Regions from separate parts of the Streptomyces sp. NPDC051315 genome, predicted to be linked through region 2. Evidence: predicted binding sites of a transcription regulator. Region 2 holds the regulator's gene; the other holds the start of a gene.

Region 1 (8,453 bases), on a different contig from region 2:
CCGGTTCCTGCTGACCTTCCCCGTCGGCCGCGCCCCGGACGAGCTGCCGCGGACCTACCCCGACGGCGACGAGGAGCAGCTCGCCGACCGCTGGCGGCGCACCGGCATCCCTCCCGTCCACGAGCACTGCGGCACGGCGGGGACCCAGCCCGACCAGGTGCTCGTCCCGTGGCACGGCTGGTACGCCACCCAGGCCCCGGACTGGCAGCTCGCCTTCGCCACCGCGCTCACCCGGACCGTGTCCGCCGCGATGGACATGGCGGGCGGCCGCCGCGACTCCCTCGACGGCGAGGCCCCCGACCGGCGCCCCTGGCAGAACGCGCTGAGCTGGTTCATCTCCTCGTATCCGCTGCTGGGCGGCATCGCGGCCGGCATCACCCTCGTCGCCGACGCCGAACTCGCCCGCGCGCACGGCATCCAGATCGCCGCCGTGAACGCGGAGGCGGGCGAGATCTACGTCAATCCGCTGCGGACGTTCGAGGACGAGGAGTGGCGCTTCATCCTCGCCCACGAGATGCTGCACGCCGCCCTGCGCCACGGCGACCGCTGCGGCACCCGCGACCCCTATCTCTTCAACGTCGCCTGCGACTACGTCATCAACGGCTGGCTGCGCGAGATGCAGGTCGGCACCATGCCCGAAGGGCTGCTGTACGACGCGGAGCTGACGGGCCTGTCCGGCGAGGAGGTCTACGACCGCATCGCGGGCGACCTGCGCCGGATGCGCCGCCTGTCCACCCCGCGCGGCAAGGGCACCGGCGACGTCCTCGGCGCCCCCCTCGGCCCGCCCGGCGACCACGTCGACCTCGACGGCTTCTACCGGCGCGGCCTCGCCCAGGGCCTGGACCTGCACCAGCGGCAGGAACGCGGCTTCCTCCCCGGCGGCCTCGTCGAGGAGATCCGCGCCCTCAGCCACCCACCCCTGCCGTGGGACGCCCGGCTCGCCCGCTGGTTCGACGAGTTCGTGCCCCGCCCGGAGCCGGTCCGGTCGTACGCCCGGCCCGCCCGCCGCCAGGCCTCCACGCCCGACATCCCGCGCGCGGGCCGCCTCTTCCCGCCCGAGGAGGTCGCCCGCTGCACCTTCGGCGTCGTCCTGGACACCTCCGGCTCCATGGACCGCACCCTCCTCGGCAAGGCACTCGGCGCGATCGCCTCCTACGCCGAGGCCCGCGACGTACCGGCCGCCCGGGTCGTCTTCTGCGACGCGGCCCCGCACGACGCGGGCTACCTCCCCGTCACCGAGATCGCCGGCCGGGTCCGCGTCCACGGGCGCGGCGGCACGGTCCTGCAGCCCGGTGTCGACCTGCTGCACCGCGCCGACGACTTCCCGCCCGGCGCGCCGGTCCTCGTCATCACCGACGGCTGGTGCGACACCCTGCGGATACGGCGCGAGCACGCGTACCTGATCCCGCAGGGCAGCCGGCTGCCGTTCACGCCGCGCGGGCCGGTCTTCCGGGTGCGATGAGGGCCCGGCGCCGCGGGCGACAGCGCCGACGCGCCCGGCGTCGTTGCCCCGTCCGCTGGGTACGGCGGGGTCCGGTGTGATCGGATGGGGCACAGGCACCCGGAAACGGGACCGCCCCCGCCGTATCAGCCAGTACTTGGAAAGGAATCGTCGTGGCCACCACGCGCTCCGCACACACCGTCTGGGAAGGCAACCTGCTCGAGGGCAACGGCGTCGTCAGCTTCGACTCCTCCGGTGCCATCGACCAGCAGCCCGTGACGTGGGCCTCCCGCTCCCAGGAGGCGAACGGCAGGACCAGCCCGGAGGAGCTGATCGCGGCCGCCCACTCCAGCTGCTTCTCGATGGCCTTCTCGCACGCCCTCGCCGGTGCCGGCACCCCGCCCACCAAACTCGTCGCCTCGGCCGACGTCACCTTCCAGCCGGGTGAGGGCATCACCGGCATCCACCTGACCGTGGAGGGCACCGTGCCCGGCCTCGACCACGACGCGTTCGTGGCCGCCGCCGAGGAGGCCAAGGCCAACTGCCCGGTCAGCCAGGCCCTGAAGGCCGTACCGATCACGCTGTCGGCGAAGCTCGCCTGAGCCGACACCCCACCACCCGCCGGGGGTGCGGGCCGTCCACCACGGACGGCTCGCACCCCCGTTCGGTTCGGGGCGGCCGGGCCGGGTATAACGGGCTGCGGTCCGGGCGACCGGACAGGCCGGGTGACGTCCCGGCGGCGGACAGGGACGACGACGGTGCCGCAAGCGGCCGGACACCGGACAGGGAGGTGAGCCCATGGGGCCGTACCCCGCCGTCTCCGCCCACCGCGGCGGCTCCGAACGACGCGGCGCCGCCACCCGCGAGGCGTACGAGGACGCACTCGCCTCCGGCGCCGAGTACGCCGAGTTCGACATCCGGCGGACCGCAGACGGCGTGCTCGTCGTCCACCACGACGCGCGCGCCTGCCGCACCGGACCACCGCTGTCCCGGATCGGCTACGCCGAGCTGTGCGCCCGCGCCGGATACGCCGTCCCGGTCGTCGAGGACGTCATGGCGCTGGTCGCCGGGAAGCTGGTCGGGCACCTCGACCTGAAGGAGACCGGCTACGAGCGCGAGCTGATCGACCGTGCGGTGGCGCTGCTCGGCCGGGACGGGTTCGTCGCGACCACCCTGGAGGACCGTTCCGTCGCCGCGATCACCCGGTCCTTCCCCGGGGTGCGGACCGCCCTGTCGCTGGGCCGCGACCGCGCCGAGATCGCGGCGGGCCGGCTGGTGGGGACCCGGGCGAGTGAGCTGTTCCCGCTACGGCGCCTGCGGGCCTGCGGCGCGCACGGCGTCGCCGTGCACCGGCGGCTGGCGCGCGCCGGCGTGCTGCGGGGGGCGGTCCGGCACCACCTGTTCACCATGGTGTGGACGGTCAACGACGACGCGGGGCTGCGCGCCTTCCTCGCCGACCGGCGCGTGGACGTGGTGATCACCGACCGGCCCCGGCGGGCGGTGGAGCTGCGCGGGGAGCCGCATCGAAAGCGTCCGGCGGGGCACCTGTCCTCCTGACCGGCGGAACCGTCCGCCGGGTGCCCGGCAGGGCTCACGGCCCTCCTCGGAGGGCGCGCGCACCCGAGAGCGCGCGGGGCGCACGGCCCACGACCGCGGGGGCGGCGCACGCCCCCATTGACAGAAGCCCGCTCAAGTTTTGTGCTGGAAGTCCGGAAGCGCGGGGCTCCCTGGCGGAAGGGGACAGCGATGGGACGCTCGGTCGGGATCGATCTCGGCACCACGAACTCGGTGGTGGCCGTCCTGGAGGGCGGCGAGCCCACGGTCATCGCCAACGCGGAGGGGGCCAGGACCACCCCGTCGGTCGTGGCCTTCGCCAAGAACGGCGAGGTGCTCGTCGGCGAGGTCGCCAAGCGGCAGGCCGTCACCAACGTCGACCGCACCGCACGCTCGGTCAAGCGCCACATGGGTGACGCGCACTGGCGCTTCCCCGAGCACGGCGATGTGGACGGCACCCGCTACCGCGCCCAGGAGCTGTCCGCCAGGGTCCTGCAGAAGCTGAAGCGGGACGCCGAGTCCTACCTCGGAGAGGACGTCACGGACGCGGTGATCACCGTGCCCGCCTACTTCGACGACGCCCAGCGGCAGGCCACCAAGGAGGCCGGGGAGATCGCCGGCCTGAAGGTGCTGCGGATCATCAACGAGCCCACCGCGGCCGCCCTCGCCTACGGCCTCGACCGCGGTGAGGAGCAGACCGTCCTCGTCTTCGACCTCGGCGGCGGCACCTTCGACGTGTCGCTGCTGGAGATCGGCGACGGCGTCATCGAGGTCAAGGCCACCAACGGCGACACCCACCTCGGCGGCGACGACTGGGACCAGCGGATCGTCGAACACCTGGTGAAGACGTTCAAGGGCCAGTACGGCATCGACCTGAGCAACGACAGGATGGCGCTGCAACGGCTGCGCGAAGGCGCCGAGAAGGCGAAGATCGAACTGTCCAGCTCGACCGAGACGACGATCAACCTCCCCTACATCACCGCCTCCGCCGAAGGCCCCCTGCACCTCGACGAGAAACTGACGCGCGCCCAGTTCCAGGAGCTGACGGCCGACCTGCTCGACCGCTGCAAGACGCCCTTCCACCAGGCCGTCAAGGACGCCAACATCAAACTCTCCGTGATCGACCACGTCATCCTCGTCGGCGGCTCGACCCGGATGCCCGCGGTGACGGACCTGGTGCGGGAGCTGACCGGCAAGGACCCGCACAAGGGCGTCAACCCCGACGAGGTGGTGGCCGTCGGCGCCGCCCTGCAGGCGGGTGTCCTCCGCGGCGACGTCAAGGACGTCCTGCTCCTCGACGTCACCCCGCTGTCCCTGGGCATCGAGACCAAGGGCGGCATCATGACGAAGCTCATCGAACGGAACACCACGATCCCCACCCGCCGTTCGGAGATCTTCACCACGGCCACCGACAACCAGCCCTCGGTCGGCATCCAGGTCTACCAGGGCGAACGTGAGATCGCCGCCTACAACAAGAAGCTCGGCGTCTTCGACCTCACCGGCCTTCCGCCGGCCCCGCGCGGCGTCCCGCAGATCGAGGTGGCCTTCGACATCGACGCCAACGGCATCATGCACGTCTCCGCCAAGGACCTGGCGACCGGCCGCGAACAGAAGATGACGGTGACCGGCGGCTCCGCCCTCCCCAAGGACGACATCGACCGCATGATGCGCGAGGCCGAGCAGTACGCGGAGGAGGACCGCACACGCCGGGAGGCCGCCGAGACCCGCAACCAGGCCGAACAACTCGTCTACCAGACCGAGAAGTTCCTCCGCGACGACGCGGGCGAGGGCGCGCGCGTGCCGGCCGACGTCAAGGGCGAGGTCGAGGCGGCGATCGCGGAACTGAAGACGCTCCTGGAGCAGAACGCCGACACCGGCGCCCTGCGGGCCGGCGTCGACAAACTCGCCACCGTCAGCCAGCGCATGGGTCAGGCCATGTACGCACAGGCCCAGCAGCAGACCCCGCCGGGGTCCGACGCGGCGGGCGGCGGCGCGGGTGGCGGTTCGGCCCGGAAGCAGGACGACGAGACGGTCGTCGACGCCGAGATCGTCGACGACGACCAGGACCAGGCCAAGGGCGCCTAGGCCGCTCCGGCGGGGCGGTCACCGGGTCGTCAGGGGCGCGCGTCGGTGCCTGCGGCCGGCACTGTGGCGCACACCGCGTTCAGGACCGCCGCATACGGCGTACCGCAGCCGGTGAGCCGCGCGCGGAGCCGCTCCAGGCCGTGGCGGTGATCGGTGAGCGGGCCGGTGTCGCCGGTGCGGGCCGCGAACTCCAGCACGGCCGGCAGGAAGTCGGGCGGCTCCTCACCGGTGACCTCCAGCCCGTACCGCCGGTAGAGGTCGCGGAAGCGGGCCGGGGGCGTGCCGGGCCGCCGGGGGTCCGTGTCCCGCCACCGGCTCAGGTACAGGCTGTGCCGGTTCTCCCCGTCGAAGACCCGCAGATAGTGAGCGGCCAGCTCCCGGGGCGGCGTCACGGCCGCGTGATCGGTGAACTCCCGCAGCTGCGGGGCGGCCTCGCGCAGCAGCGGTAGCCGGGCGTGGAAGTCGTCGTCCGGGTGGGTCAGGCAGAGCGCGGCCGCCTGGTACAGCACGGCGTCGGTGGGCATCAGACCTCCCTCGCGTCACCGGCGCCGACGCTGGTGACGACGCCGACAGCTGTGCCGGTGCCGGTGTCGGAGCCGGTTCCGGCGGACTCGGCGAGGTGCGCCGTGCCGGGCTCGGTGGGCGGTGTCCGTGGTGCGGTCACGTGCGCTCCCTTGCTCACCCCCGTGTCTCGAACCTAGGGGCGGGCGCGGGAGCGCACCCGTTCACAGCGCCCGTACGGGTCACCCCGCGCCGACGGGTCAGGGTTTGCGCGCGACCCCCGCGTACACCGGCACGATCCCCTCCGCCTGCAGCGCCACGTCCTGCGGCTCCGGCCGCCAGCCGGAGACCGGGATCACACCCGGGCCCAGCAGCTCCAGCCCCTCGAAGAAGCGGGAGAACTCCGCCAGCGAGCGCGGGTGGAACGGGGTGCCGCTCTGCCGGAAGTGGTGCGCCGCCTTCTCGATGGCCTCGGGGTTCAGGTCGGGGGTGACCTGCGACAGGATCAGGTGGCTGCCCGGCGCGAGCGCGGACACGTACCGCTTCAGCAGGCCGTACACGTCGTCGCCGGCCGGGTCCTCGCCCAGGTAGTGGGTGAGCGCCACCAGCGACAGGGCGACCGGCCGGTCGAGGTCCAGGGAGTCGGCCGCCCGGTCCAGCAGGCCGTCGACGTCACGGACGTCGGCGTGCACGTAGTGCGTGGAGCCCTCGGGCGAGCCGTGCAGCAGCGCCTCCGCGTGCCGCAGCACGATCGGGTCGTTGTCCGCGTACACGACCTTCGACTCCGGGGCGACGGTCTGCGCGACCTGGTGCAGGTTCGGCTCGGTGGGGATCCCGGTGCCGATGTCCAGGAACTGGCGCGTCCCGGCCTCGGCGACGGTGCGCACGGCCCGCTGCATGAACCGGCGGTTGGCGCGCGCTCCGCGCAGCACCGTGCCGTCCACGGCGAGGATCCGGCGGGCCAGCTCCTCGTCCACGGGGTAGTTGTCCTTGCCGCCCAGCCACCAGTCGTACACGCGGGCCGGATGAGGCCTGCTGGTGTCGATGCGGACGGATGCTGCGGACTCGGATCCGGTCATGCGGGTCTTCTCCCAGGGGTCGTGACGGCTGAGGCGGTGCGGTGACGGCTGGACTGGAGCGGTGTGGTGGGCTGGACCCAAGCGGTGGACCGGAGCGGTGCGGTGGCGGCCTGGGGCTGGTGTGTGGGGCGGGGCGCGGGGGTGACGCGGGATCCGGCGCGGCGGGGTCCGCTCAGCCGGCCCCGCGGATGTCCCGCAGGATCTCCCTCGTGCGCTGCGCCGACGCGGCGTGGGTCGTCATGTGGTCGAGGACCTCCAGATGCGCGGAGACCTCCTGGCGCGAGTCGAGGTACAGGGCGCCGGACAGGTACTCGGTGACGACCATGTCGGGCAGCTCGGGCTCACCGAACCGGAACAGGGAGAACGGCGCGTACGTCCCCGGGTGCGGACCGGTCGCGAACTCGGCGACCTGCAGGGTGATCCGGTCGCGGCCGGCGAGCTCCAGGAGACGGTCGAGCTGTTCGTACATCACCGTGGCGTCGACGCTGACGGGGCGGCGCAGCACCGTCTCGTCCATCACCACCCACAGGTGCGGCGGGTTCGGGCCGTCCAGCAGCCGCTGCCGGGCCATGCGCAGCGACACATGCCCCTCGATCGCCTCGGGGCTCGTCTGCCCGACCGTCCCGGCCTCCAGCACGGCCCGCGCGTACGCCTCGGTCTGCAACAGCCCCGGCACGAAGTGCGGTTCGTAGGAGCGGATCAGCCGCGCCGCGCCCTCCAGGCTCACGTACAGGCTGAACCACTCCGGCAGCACGTCGTGGAACCGCTGCCACCAGCCCGGCCGGTTCGCGTCCTCGGCGAGCGCGACGAACGCCGCGGTCTCCTCCTCGGATACCCCGTAGGTCTCCAGCAGCACCTGCACGTACGGGATCTTCAGCGCGACCTCGGCCGTCTCCATGCGCCGTACGGTCGCCGGGGCCACGCGCAGCGCGCGGGCCGCCTCCTCACGGCCGAGGCCGGCCGCCTCACGCAGGTCCTGCAACCGCCTGCCGAGTACCACCTGGCCCACCGTGGGCGCGGGCCGCCGCTCACTCACGCCACGTCTCCCCTGCGTGTCGAGGCACGCGGGTCAGTGTGTCATGTCCCGGCCCTGCTCTCACAGGGGCGACGGTGAGGTGATCGCCACGCGGGAGCACCGGGCGGGAGCCGCGACGGACCGGATCGGGCCCGCGGTGGGGACGAGACGGGACGAGACGGGAGGGGACGGAGGGCAGGGGAGGGGACGGGAAGAGACGGGAGGGGACGAGAGGAGACCGGGGGAGGGTGGGGCGCCGGTCAGGACGGCGGGTCGGGCATTACCTCATGGGTAATCGACCGGATCGGGCGCGGACGGGATCGTGGAGGCGGCGGGTTCCGGGCCGGCGCACTCCGGTCCGGGACCCGCCACCCCAGGCCGCGTCCCGACCTCCTCGGACCGGGCGCCTTCCTCGCGGTGTACGCCGCCGGCGTGGGCCCGCTCGCCTCCCGCGCCCGTCCGGCCGCGCTGCCCTGGACGGCCCGCCGCGACTGACGGGACTCGGACTGACGGCCCGCCGCGTCCGACGGAACCGCCGAGACTGACGGCCCACCGCGACTGAGGACCGACGGACCGCCGGACCGCTGCGACTGACGGCCCGCCGGACCGACGGCCGGCCCGCAGCGACCGACCCCACCTCGTTGACCTGACGTCACGTCAGCCACTGAGGGAGTGCAGGTACTTGACCGTCGCCGGGTCGGCCGGGAGCAGCGTCTCGATGGCCAGCTCGGCGACGGTCACGTCCATCGGCGTGTTGAACGTGGAGATCGACGAGATG
Region 2 (8,453 bases):
CGCGGGTGACGGCACGACCGGCGGCAGCTCCACTGCCGGCGGTACCACCGAGCAGGGCTTCGACGGCGCGCTCCCCGAGGCGTCGGACATCGCCACCCTCGCGCGGTACGTCGACCTCTTCACCTCCTGCAAGGAGGTGGAGACCGGTGACGCGTACGACGCCGGCCACGACGCCTCGGACGCCGCCTGGGGTTCGCAGGAGGCGGCGGACGCCTCGTGGGGCATCGGGGAGCGCGCCGTGTGCAAGGACTTCACGTACCCCATAGCCCTGCTGACGGTGTCGGACATGAGGACGTTCCAGACCGCGGCCAAGGCCGCCGGCGACGAGTTCGCCGTCGGGGAGAACATCGCGGTCGTCCCGGTCGGCGACGAACAGGTCGAGGCCCTGTCGAACTCGGAACTCGTCTTCCTCAGCTGCGACCCGGACTTCGCGCCGCCGAGCGGCTACCGGACGGAGTCGGCCCTCGTCGACGGTTGCGTGCTGAGCGACTACTGGCCCGCCTGACCCCGGCCACCCGGCCGCCCCCCGCTCGATCCCGCGCCCGTACAACCAATCCCCGTCCTGACCGGTCCTTTTCGCGACGGCTGATCTGCGCCGTCGCCGAAGAGGACCGAAGGACGGAATGAACCGAGCCAGACGCACGACCGCCGCGGCAGCGACCGCGCTCGTGCTCGCCACCGCGGGCGGCCTGATCGCCGTCACGGCCGCGCCGGCCTCCGCCGCCGGCTGCGTCCCGCCCGCCTACACGCGGCAGATCTTCGCCAACACCACGTTCTCCGGTACGCCGAAGCAGACCGGCTGCGACGCCGTGATCAGCGAGAACTGGGGCACCGGCGCACCGGCCACCGGGGTGCCGTCGAACTACTTCGGCGTCCGCTGGGCGGTGACCCGCGACTTCGGCTCCGGCGGCCCGTTCACGTTCACGGCCGCCGCCCGGGACGGCATCCGCGTCTACCTCGACGGCGTCCGCAAGGTCGACGTCTGGAAGAACGTCTCGACGACGGTGACGAAGACCGTCAACCTCAGCATCCCCTCCGGCAAGCACACTCTCCGCATCGACTACGTCAACTGGACGGGCTCCGCCGACGTCAAGTTCGCGTACACGCCGAGGACGTCCGCGACCGTCGACACGGTGGCCCCGCTGGCACCGAAGGGCGTCTGGACGTCGTACGACACCGTCGGCCTCAAGGCGTACGTGCGCTGGGCGAAGAACCACGAGATGGACCTCGCCGGGTACCACGTCTACCGGCGGCTCGCGGGAAGCACCAGCTGGTCCCGGGTGAACAGCACCCTGCTGACGGGCACGGCCCTCACCGACGCCCCGCCCCCCACCGGCCAGGGCTACTCCTACGAGGTCCGCGCCGTGGACAAGGCCGGGCGGGTGTCGCCCGGTTCGGCGGACGTCTCCGTCACCACCGTCGACCGTACGGGCCCGGCGGCACCGACCGGACTCACCGTCACCGGTGACTGCTACGGGAACAGGCTCGCCTGGAACCCCGTGGCGGGCGCCGCCGGGTACCGGGTGGAGTACTCCCCGCAGGCCTCGGGACCCTTCACCCTGCTGCAGTTCACCACGGACCCGCGGCACCGGGACCTCGACGCCCCGTGCAACGCGCCGCGGTACTACCGCGTCCTGGCCCTGGACCCGCTGGACAATCCGTCGGCCCCCTCGGCCGTGGTGCTCGGGGACGGAGTGGACCGGACCCCGCCGGAGGCGCCCTTCGACGTCGAGGCCTGGGCCGAGGCGTCGGACGTCGACGTCTACTGGAAGGTGTCGCCCTCGACCCAGGCGGACCTCTCCCAGGAGGGCACGCTGCGGGTCTACCGCTCCGCCGGCACCACGGTCGCCCCCGACGCTCAGCCCCTCGACTGCGACATCCGGTACCACGGCAGCACCTCCTCCTCCCCGTGGTACGAGGCCATCTGCCCGAGCACCGACGACTGGGCCCCCGACAGCGTCTACGCCTACGCGGTCACCGCCGTCGACCAGTTCGGCAACGAGTCGCCGCGCTCGACCGTGATCGCGCGCAACGAGGACGCGGTGCCGCCCGCCCCCGTGACCGGGCTGAAGGCCACGCCCCGCAGGGACGGCGTGCTGGTGGAGTGGAACGCCGGCCCCGAGCCGGACGTGTCGACCTACGACGTCTTCTACGGCGTGATGAAGGACGGCGAGCCCGAGTGGCTCGGCCCCTGCAACAACGGTTCCATCTGGAACACCGCCCAGCTGTGCGTCAACCTGCCCGACGGCGAGGACTACGTCTTCACCGCCGTGGCCGACGACCGTTGGGGCAACCAGCTCCCCCTCACCGACCCCTCGGTGCCCCATGTGGCCGCGACCGAGCTCGATGTGCGTCCCCCGGTCACGGCCCCCGAGGGCAGCCCGATCTCCGTCATCAGCGGCTGGACCCAGTACACGTGGATGCCCATGTACTGGAAGTGCGCGCCCGGAGCGGACTGCTCCCAGGTGACGGGCTACCACGTGGACCGCTGGGACCCGGCCCAGGGCGCGTACGTCCGCCTGACCCAGGCCCCGCTCCCCGCCGGCGCCGACCGCTACGAGGACCCGGGCGCCAAGCTCGGTGACACGTACTTCTACCGCGTCACCCCGGTCCTGGCCGACGGCTCGGAGGGCGTCCCTGCCACCGGCTGGCGCCTGTACGCCGCCACGGTCTAGCCCGGCCGGCCCACGCGGAAGGGCCCGTCACCCCACCGGGTGACGGGCCCTTCCCTTACCGCTGACGCGGCCGGAGACCGCCCTACTCCGCCTGCTGCCGCTTCGGCCGCCACACCACCAGCGCGCTGGTCTGCTGCACCTCCTGGTACGGCACCAGGTCGCGCCGGTAGGAGGCGTGCACGGCGGCCTCGCGCTGCTGCATCGCCGCCGCCGCGCCGTCCAGGGCCGCTTCCAGTTCCGCGACGCGGGACTGGAGCGCGGCGACCTGGTTCTCCAGCTCGATGATCCGCTTGATGCCGGCCAGGTTGATGCCCTCGTCCTGCGACAACTGCTGGACGGTGCGCAGCAGTTCGATGTCGCGGGCCGAGTAGCGCCGGCCCCGGCCCGCGGTGCGGTCCGGGGACACCAGACCCAGACGGTCGTACTGGCGCAGCGTCTGCGGGTGGAGGCCGGAGAGCTGGGCCGCCACCGAGATGACGTAGACCGGGGTCTCCTCGGTCAGTTCATACGGGTTACGCCGACGGCCGTCCATCACCCTCAAGCTCCCTTCGCGGCCTCGAACAGCTCCGCCCGCGGGTCCTCACCCGCGGTCGCCTCGCGATACGCCTCCAGTGCGTCACGAGCCTTCCCCGACAGGTCCTTCGGAACACTCACCTCCACGGTGACCAGCAGGTCGCCGCGGGTGCCGTCCTTGCGGACCGCGCCCTTGCCCCGTGCGCGCATGGTGCGGCCGTTGGGGGTGCCGGGCGGCAGTTTCAGCGTCAGGGCCGGGCCGCCGAGGGTGGGCACCCTGACCTCCCCGCCCAGTGCGGCCTCCGCGAAGGTGACGGGCACGGTGACGGTGAGGTTGTCGTCCTTGCGGCCGAAGACCGGGTGCGCGCCGACGTGGACGACGACGTACAGGTCGCCGGCCGGTCCGCCGCGTTCACCGGGGGCGCCCTTGCCGCGCAGCCGGATCCGCTGCCCGTCGGTGACGCCCGCGGGGATGCGGACCTGCATCGTGCGGGAGGACTTGGCCCGGCCGCTGCCCTTGCACTCCATGCAGGGGTGCTCGGCGATCAGTCCGCGGCCCTTGCAGTCCGGGCAGGGGTCGGTGAGGGAGAAGCCTCCACCGGAGCCCCGCGCCACCTGGCCGGTGCCGACGCAGGTGGGGCACACGCGCGGTGTGCCGTTCTTGTCGCCGGTGCCCGAACAGGCCTTGCACGGGGACTGCGAGGACATGCGCAGCGGAACGGTCGCGCCCTCGATGGCCTCCGTGAAGCTCAGCGTGACCTCGGACTCGATGTCCTGGCCCCGCCGGGGCTGGGTGCGCGCGCCCGTGGGACCGCCGCGGTTGAACAGGCCCCCGAAGACGTCACCGAGTCCGCCGCCGAAGCCGCCGGCTCCCCCGCCGCCCTGGGCGCCTCCGAAGAGGTCGCCCAGGTCGAAGTTGAAGGAGCCGCCGCCCGCGCCCGGCCCCGGGCGGAAGCCGCCGTTGCCGAAGAGGGCGCGTGCCTCGTCGTACTCCTTGCGCTTCTTGGGGTCGCCGAGCACGTCGTTCGCCTCGGAGATCTCCTTGAAGCGCTCCTCGGCCTTGGCGTTGCCCTTGTTGGCGTCCGGGTGGTACTCGCGGGCGAGCTTCCGGTACGCCTTCTTGATCTCGGCCTCGGTGGCGTCCTTGGGGACGCCGAGGACCTTGTAGTAGTCCTTCTCGATGAAGTCCTTGGTGCTCATCCTCGACGTCCCTCCTCTCTCATCGATTCAAGCTCAGCCCTCGTCCGGGCCACCGCTCTCCTTGTCGTCGGCCGCCGTGTCGCTCTCCTCGGCCGGCTTGACCGTCTGGGCCCCCGGCTGGGGTTCGGCCACCGCCACCCGCGCGGGGCGGATGGTGCGCTCGCCGATCCGGTACCCGGGCTGCAGAATCGCCACGCACGTCGTCTCGGTGACGTCCGGCGCGTAGCTGTGCATCAGGGCCTCGTGGATCGTCGGGTCGAAGGGCTCGCCCTCCTTGCCGAACTGCTGCAGACCCATCTTCGCCGCGACGGTCTCCAGCGACTCGGCGACGGACTTGAATCCGCCGACGAGTTCGCCGTGTTCCCGCGCGCGGCCGATGTCGTCGAGCACGGGCAGGAGCTCGGTCAGGAGGTTCGCGATGGCGATCTCCTTGACCGCGATCCGGTCGCGCTCGACCCGGCGGCGGTAGTTCTGGTACTCGGCCTGCAGGCGCTGGAGGTCCGCGGTGCGCTCACCGAGCGCGGTGCGGGTCTGGTCCAGCTGGGCCGTCAGACCGGTGATCTGTGCGTTCACGTCCCCGGCCGGGGCCGCGCCCTCCTCCGGGGAGGGGGCGGCCTTCGGCTCGGCGTCGTCGGGGGTGGCGCCGGAGGGGACGTCGGGCTTCTCCTCGAAGCCCGGGGTCTCCTCCGTCACGCGGCACCGTCCTTGCGCTCGTCGTCCACGATCTCGGCGTCGACGACGTCGTCGTCGGCGGCCTTCCCACCGGCGGCGGCACCCTCGGGACCGCCCGCGGCCTGCGCGGCCTGGGCGTCGGCGTACATGGCCTGGCCCAGCTTCTGCGAGACGGCGGCGACCTTCTCGGTGGCGGTGCGGATCTCGGCCGTGTCCTCGCCCTTGAGCTTCTCCTTCAGCTCGGCGACGGCTTCCTCGACCTCGGTCTTGACCTCGCCGGGGACCTTGTCCTCGTTGTCCTTGAGGAACTTCTCGGTCTGGTAGACCAGCTGCTCGCCCTGGTTGCGGGCCTCGGCGGCCTCGCGGCGGCGGTGGTCCTCCTCCGCGTACTGCTCGGCCTCCTGGCGCATGCGGTCGACCTCGTCCTTCGGCAGCGAGGAGCCGCCGGTGACGGTCATCTTCTGCTCCTTGCCCGTGCCCAGGTCCTTCGCGGTCACGTGCATGATGCCGTTGGCGTCGATGTCGAAGGAGACCTCGATCTGCGGGACGCCGCGCGGCGCCGGCGGCAGACCGGTCAGCTCGAACATCCCGAGCTTCTTGTTGTACGCCGCGATCTCGCGCTCGCCCTGGTAGACCTGGATCTGCACGGACGGCTGGTTGTCCTCGGCCGTGGTGAAGATCTCGGAGCGCTTGGTCGGGATCGTGGTGTTGCGCTCGATCAGCTTGGTCATGATGCCGCCCTTGGTCTCGATGCCGAGGGACAGCGGGGTCACGTCGAGGAGCAGGACGTCCTTGACCTCACCCTTGAGGACACCGGCCTGGAGCGAGGCGCCGATGGCGACGACCTCGTCCGGGTTCACACCCTTGTTGGCCTCCTTGCCGCCGGTCAGCTCCTTGACGAGCTCGGCGACGGCGGGCATACGGGTGGAGCCACCGACGAGGACGACGTGGTCGATCTCGTTGATGGAGACGCCGGCGTCCTTCATGACGTTGAAGAACGGGGTCTTGCAGCGCTCGAGCAGGTCCGCGGTGAGCTGCTGGAACTGGGCGCGGGTGAGCTTCTCGTCCAGGTGCAGCGGGCCCTCGGCGGAGGCGGTGATGTAGGGCAGGTTGATCGAGGTCTCGGTGGACGAGGAGAGCTCGATCTTCGCCTTCTCGGCGGCCTCACGCAGACGCTGGAGCGCCATCTTGTCCTTGGAGAGGTCCACGCCGTGGCCGCTCTGGAACTGCTTGACCAGGTAGTCGACGACGCGCTGGTCCCAGTCGTCACCACCGAGGTGGTTGTCACCGTTGGTGGCCTTCACCTCGACGACGCCGTCACCGATCTCCAGGAGGGACACGTCGAAGGTGCCGCCACCGAGGTCGAAGACGAGGATCGTCTGGTCGTCCTTGTCGAGGCCGTAGGCGAGCGCGGCCGCGGTGGGCTCGTTGACGATGCGGAGCACGTTGAGACCGGCGATCTCACCGGCTTCCTTCGTCGCCTGGCGCTCGGAGTCGTTGAAGTAGGCGGGGACGGTGATGACCGCGTCGGTCACCTTCTCGCCCAGGTAGGCCTCGGCGTCCCGCTTCAGCTTCTGCAGGATGAAGGCGGAGATCTGCTGCGGGTTGAAGTCCTTCCCGTCCAGCTGGATCTTCCAGTCGGTGCCCATGTGACGCTTCACGGAACGGATGGTCCGGTCCACGTTGGTGACCGCCTGACGCTTGGCGACCTCGCCGACCAGCACCTCGCCGTTCTTGGCGAAGGCGACGACGGACGGCGTGGTCCTGGCGCCCTCGGCGTTGGTGATGACGGTGGGCTCGCCGCCCTCCAGAACGCTGACGACGGAGTTAGTCGTGCCCAGGTCGATGCCGACCGCACGTGCCATGGTGATCTTCCTCCAGCTGACTTGAGTGGAACGGACTCAAGTGTGCACGAGGCTCACCGCCCGGTCAACAGACCTGAGTCGGCCGGACTCAACTCTTATCCGTTCCTTACACGCAAGGACCCGCTGACCTGCGAGGACGCCATACGGCGCGGTGTTCGCACCGGGGATTCGGCCGACCGCCTGGGGGGTTGCACCACGGAGACGTGTTGACGCCGGGCGCGGTTCCGGCCCCGCACGGCACCCTCCCCGGGGCGCGCGTACACCGGCACCCGCCACAGCCCGAGGACGACGACCAGGACGCCGCCCGCCACCCAGAGCGCGGCGTGCGCGCCCGCCCAGCCGGTGTGCACCAACGCCCCGACGAGCACCCCCGCGAAGGCCGCGGCACCGACGACGACCGTCACCCCCTGCGGCGTGAGCCCGAGCCGCCTCAGCCGGTGGGCGAGATGGTCGGGGGCGCGCCGCCGCAGCGGGCGTCCGGCGGCGCGGCGCGCCAGCAGGACGAGGGCGGCGTCGGCGGTGGCGACCGCGGTGAGCGCGAACAGCACGCCCGCGCCGGCCGCCGCGTCCTGTCCCGCGCGGAAGGTCACCGCCGCGACGGCGAGCAGGAAACCGGCGAACAGCGCGCCGCAGCCGCCGAGCGCCACGCGCGCGGGAGGCCAGTTGTGCATCAGGAACCCGGTCAGCGCGGCGGCGAGCACGCTCAGCAGCACCGCGAGCCCGTCCATCACCTCGGCCGCCGCGCACACGGCCGCGCCGAAGGCGGTGACGACCGCCACCGTGCCGGCCACGCCGTCGGCGTGGTCGAGGGACCGGAAGGCGAGCGCGACACAGGTGATCCAGCCGACGGCCACGACGCCGGCGGCGACACCGGTGTCGCCGTACGGCACCACGCAGGCCGCCGCCACGGCCGTACCGGCGACCAGGAACCGCGTCTTGAGCCGCCACACGTCCGCGATCAGCCCGAGTGCGGCGAGCCCGCCGCCCGCGGCGAGCAGCGCGCCCATGCCGTCCCCGAGCGGGGCGATGCCCGTCCAGTTCCCGACGACCGCGACGAGACACGTCGCCAGTACGACGGCCACACCCCCCGACAGGGCCACCCGTCGCTGTCGCTGGCGCCGGTCGATCAGCCCGACGCGCAGGGCGGGTACGCGCAGCAGCGCGGCGAGGACGGCGGCGAGGAACAGGGCGGAGGTGGCAGCGGCGATCCCGTAGAGCACGGACATAAATTAGTCATGAATGTACCAATTTGGTACGAATAACACGAACGGATTCCGCAGCGGTCCCGAGCGGCCCGCCGGGGCGCCCCCCGGCAGCCTCCTGAGGCAACCCTCAGCGACGCAGATCACCGCACGCCTGGCTACAGTGCGACGGAAGATGAGGGTAGTCTCAGACGGACTGCATAAGTTACCGCTTAGTAATTTCGGGGAACCCGTCGAAGGACCCCCGACGAAACCCCTCGCAGGCCCGAGGAGCCCCCATGCAACTCGCCGCGATCATCGTGTCGCTGGCCCTGACCGTGGTCGGC

The links. The regulator HspR, encoded in region 2, represses chaperone genes until heat shock. The targets are predictions, from matches to a motif close to TTGAGNNNNNNNNNCTCAA.
Region 1: dnaK (molecular chaperone DnaK) is a predicted target of HspR. The motif match lies at 3,116-3,134, and genes of this name have one in related genera.

The regions. Positions count from the first base shown of each region.
Region 1 covers NZ_JBITEN010000004.1:56,792-65,244, forward strand. Annotated here, with positions in the region: gene ACIBBD_RS09460 (hypothetical protein) at 1-1,462, shown strand, start outside; gene ACIBBD_RS09465 (OsmC family protein) at 1,615-2,043, shown strand; gene ACIBBD_RS09470 (glycerophosphodiester phosphodiesterase family protein) at 2,240-2,998, shown strand; gene dnaK (molecular chaperone DnaK) at 3,188-5,080, shown strand; gene ACIBBD_RS09480 (nitrate reductase molybdenum cofactor assembly chaperone) at 5,110-5,604, opposite strand; gene ACIBBD_RS09485 (hypothetical protein) at 5,604-5,744, opposite strand; gene ACIBBD_RS09490 (SAM-dependent methyltransferase) at 5,842-6,660, opposite strand; gene ACIBBD_RS09495 (helix-turn-helix domain-containing protein) at 6,833-7,696, opposite strand; gene ACIBBD_RS09500 (helix-turn-helix domain-containing protein) at 8,333-8,453, opposite strand, start outside.
Region 2 covers NZ_JBITEN010000003.1:486,171-494,623, reverse strand. Annotated here, with positions in the region: gene ACIBBD_RS08630 (hypothetical protein) at 1-505, shown strand, start outside; gene ACIBBD_RS08625 (fibronectin type III domain-containing protein) at 624-2,675, shown strand; gene ACIBBD_RS08620 (heat shock protein transcriptional repressor HspR) at 2,758-3,207, opposite strand; gene dnaJ (molecular chaperone DnaJ) at 3,213-4,388, opposite strand; gene grpE (nucleotide exchange factor GrpE) at 4,422-5,081, opposite strand; gene dnaK (molecular chaperone DnaK) at 5,078-6,925, opposite strand; gene ACIBBD_RS08600 (MraY family glycosyltransferase) at 7,021-8,145, opposite strand; gene ACIBBD_RS08595 ((Fe-S)-binding protein) at 8,406-8,453, shown strand, end outside.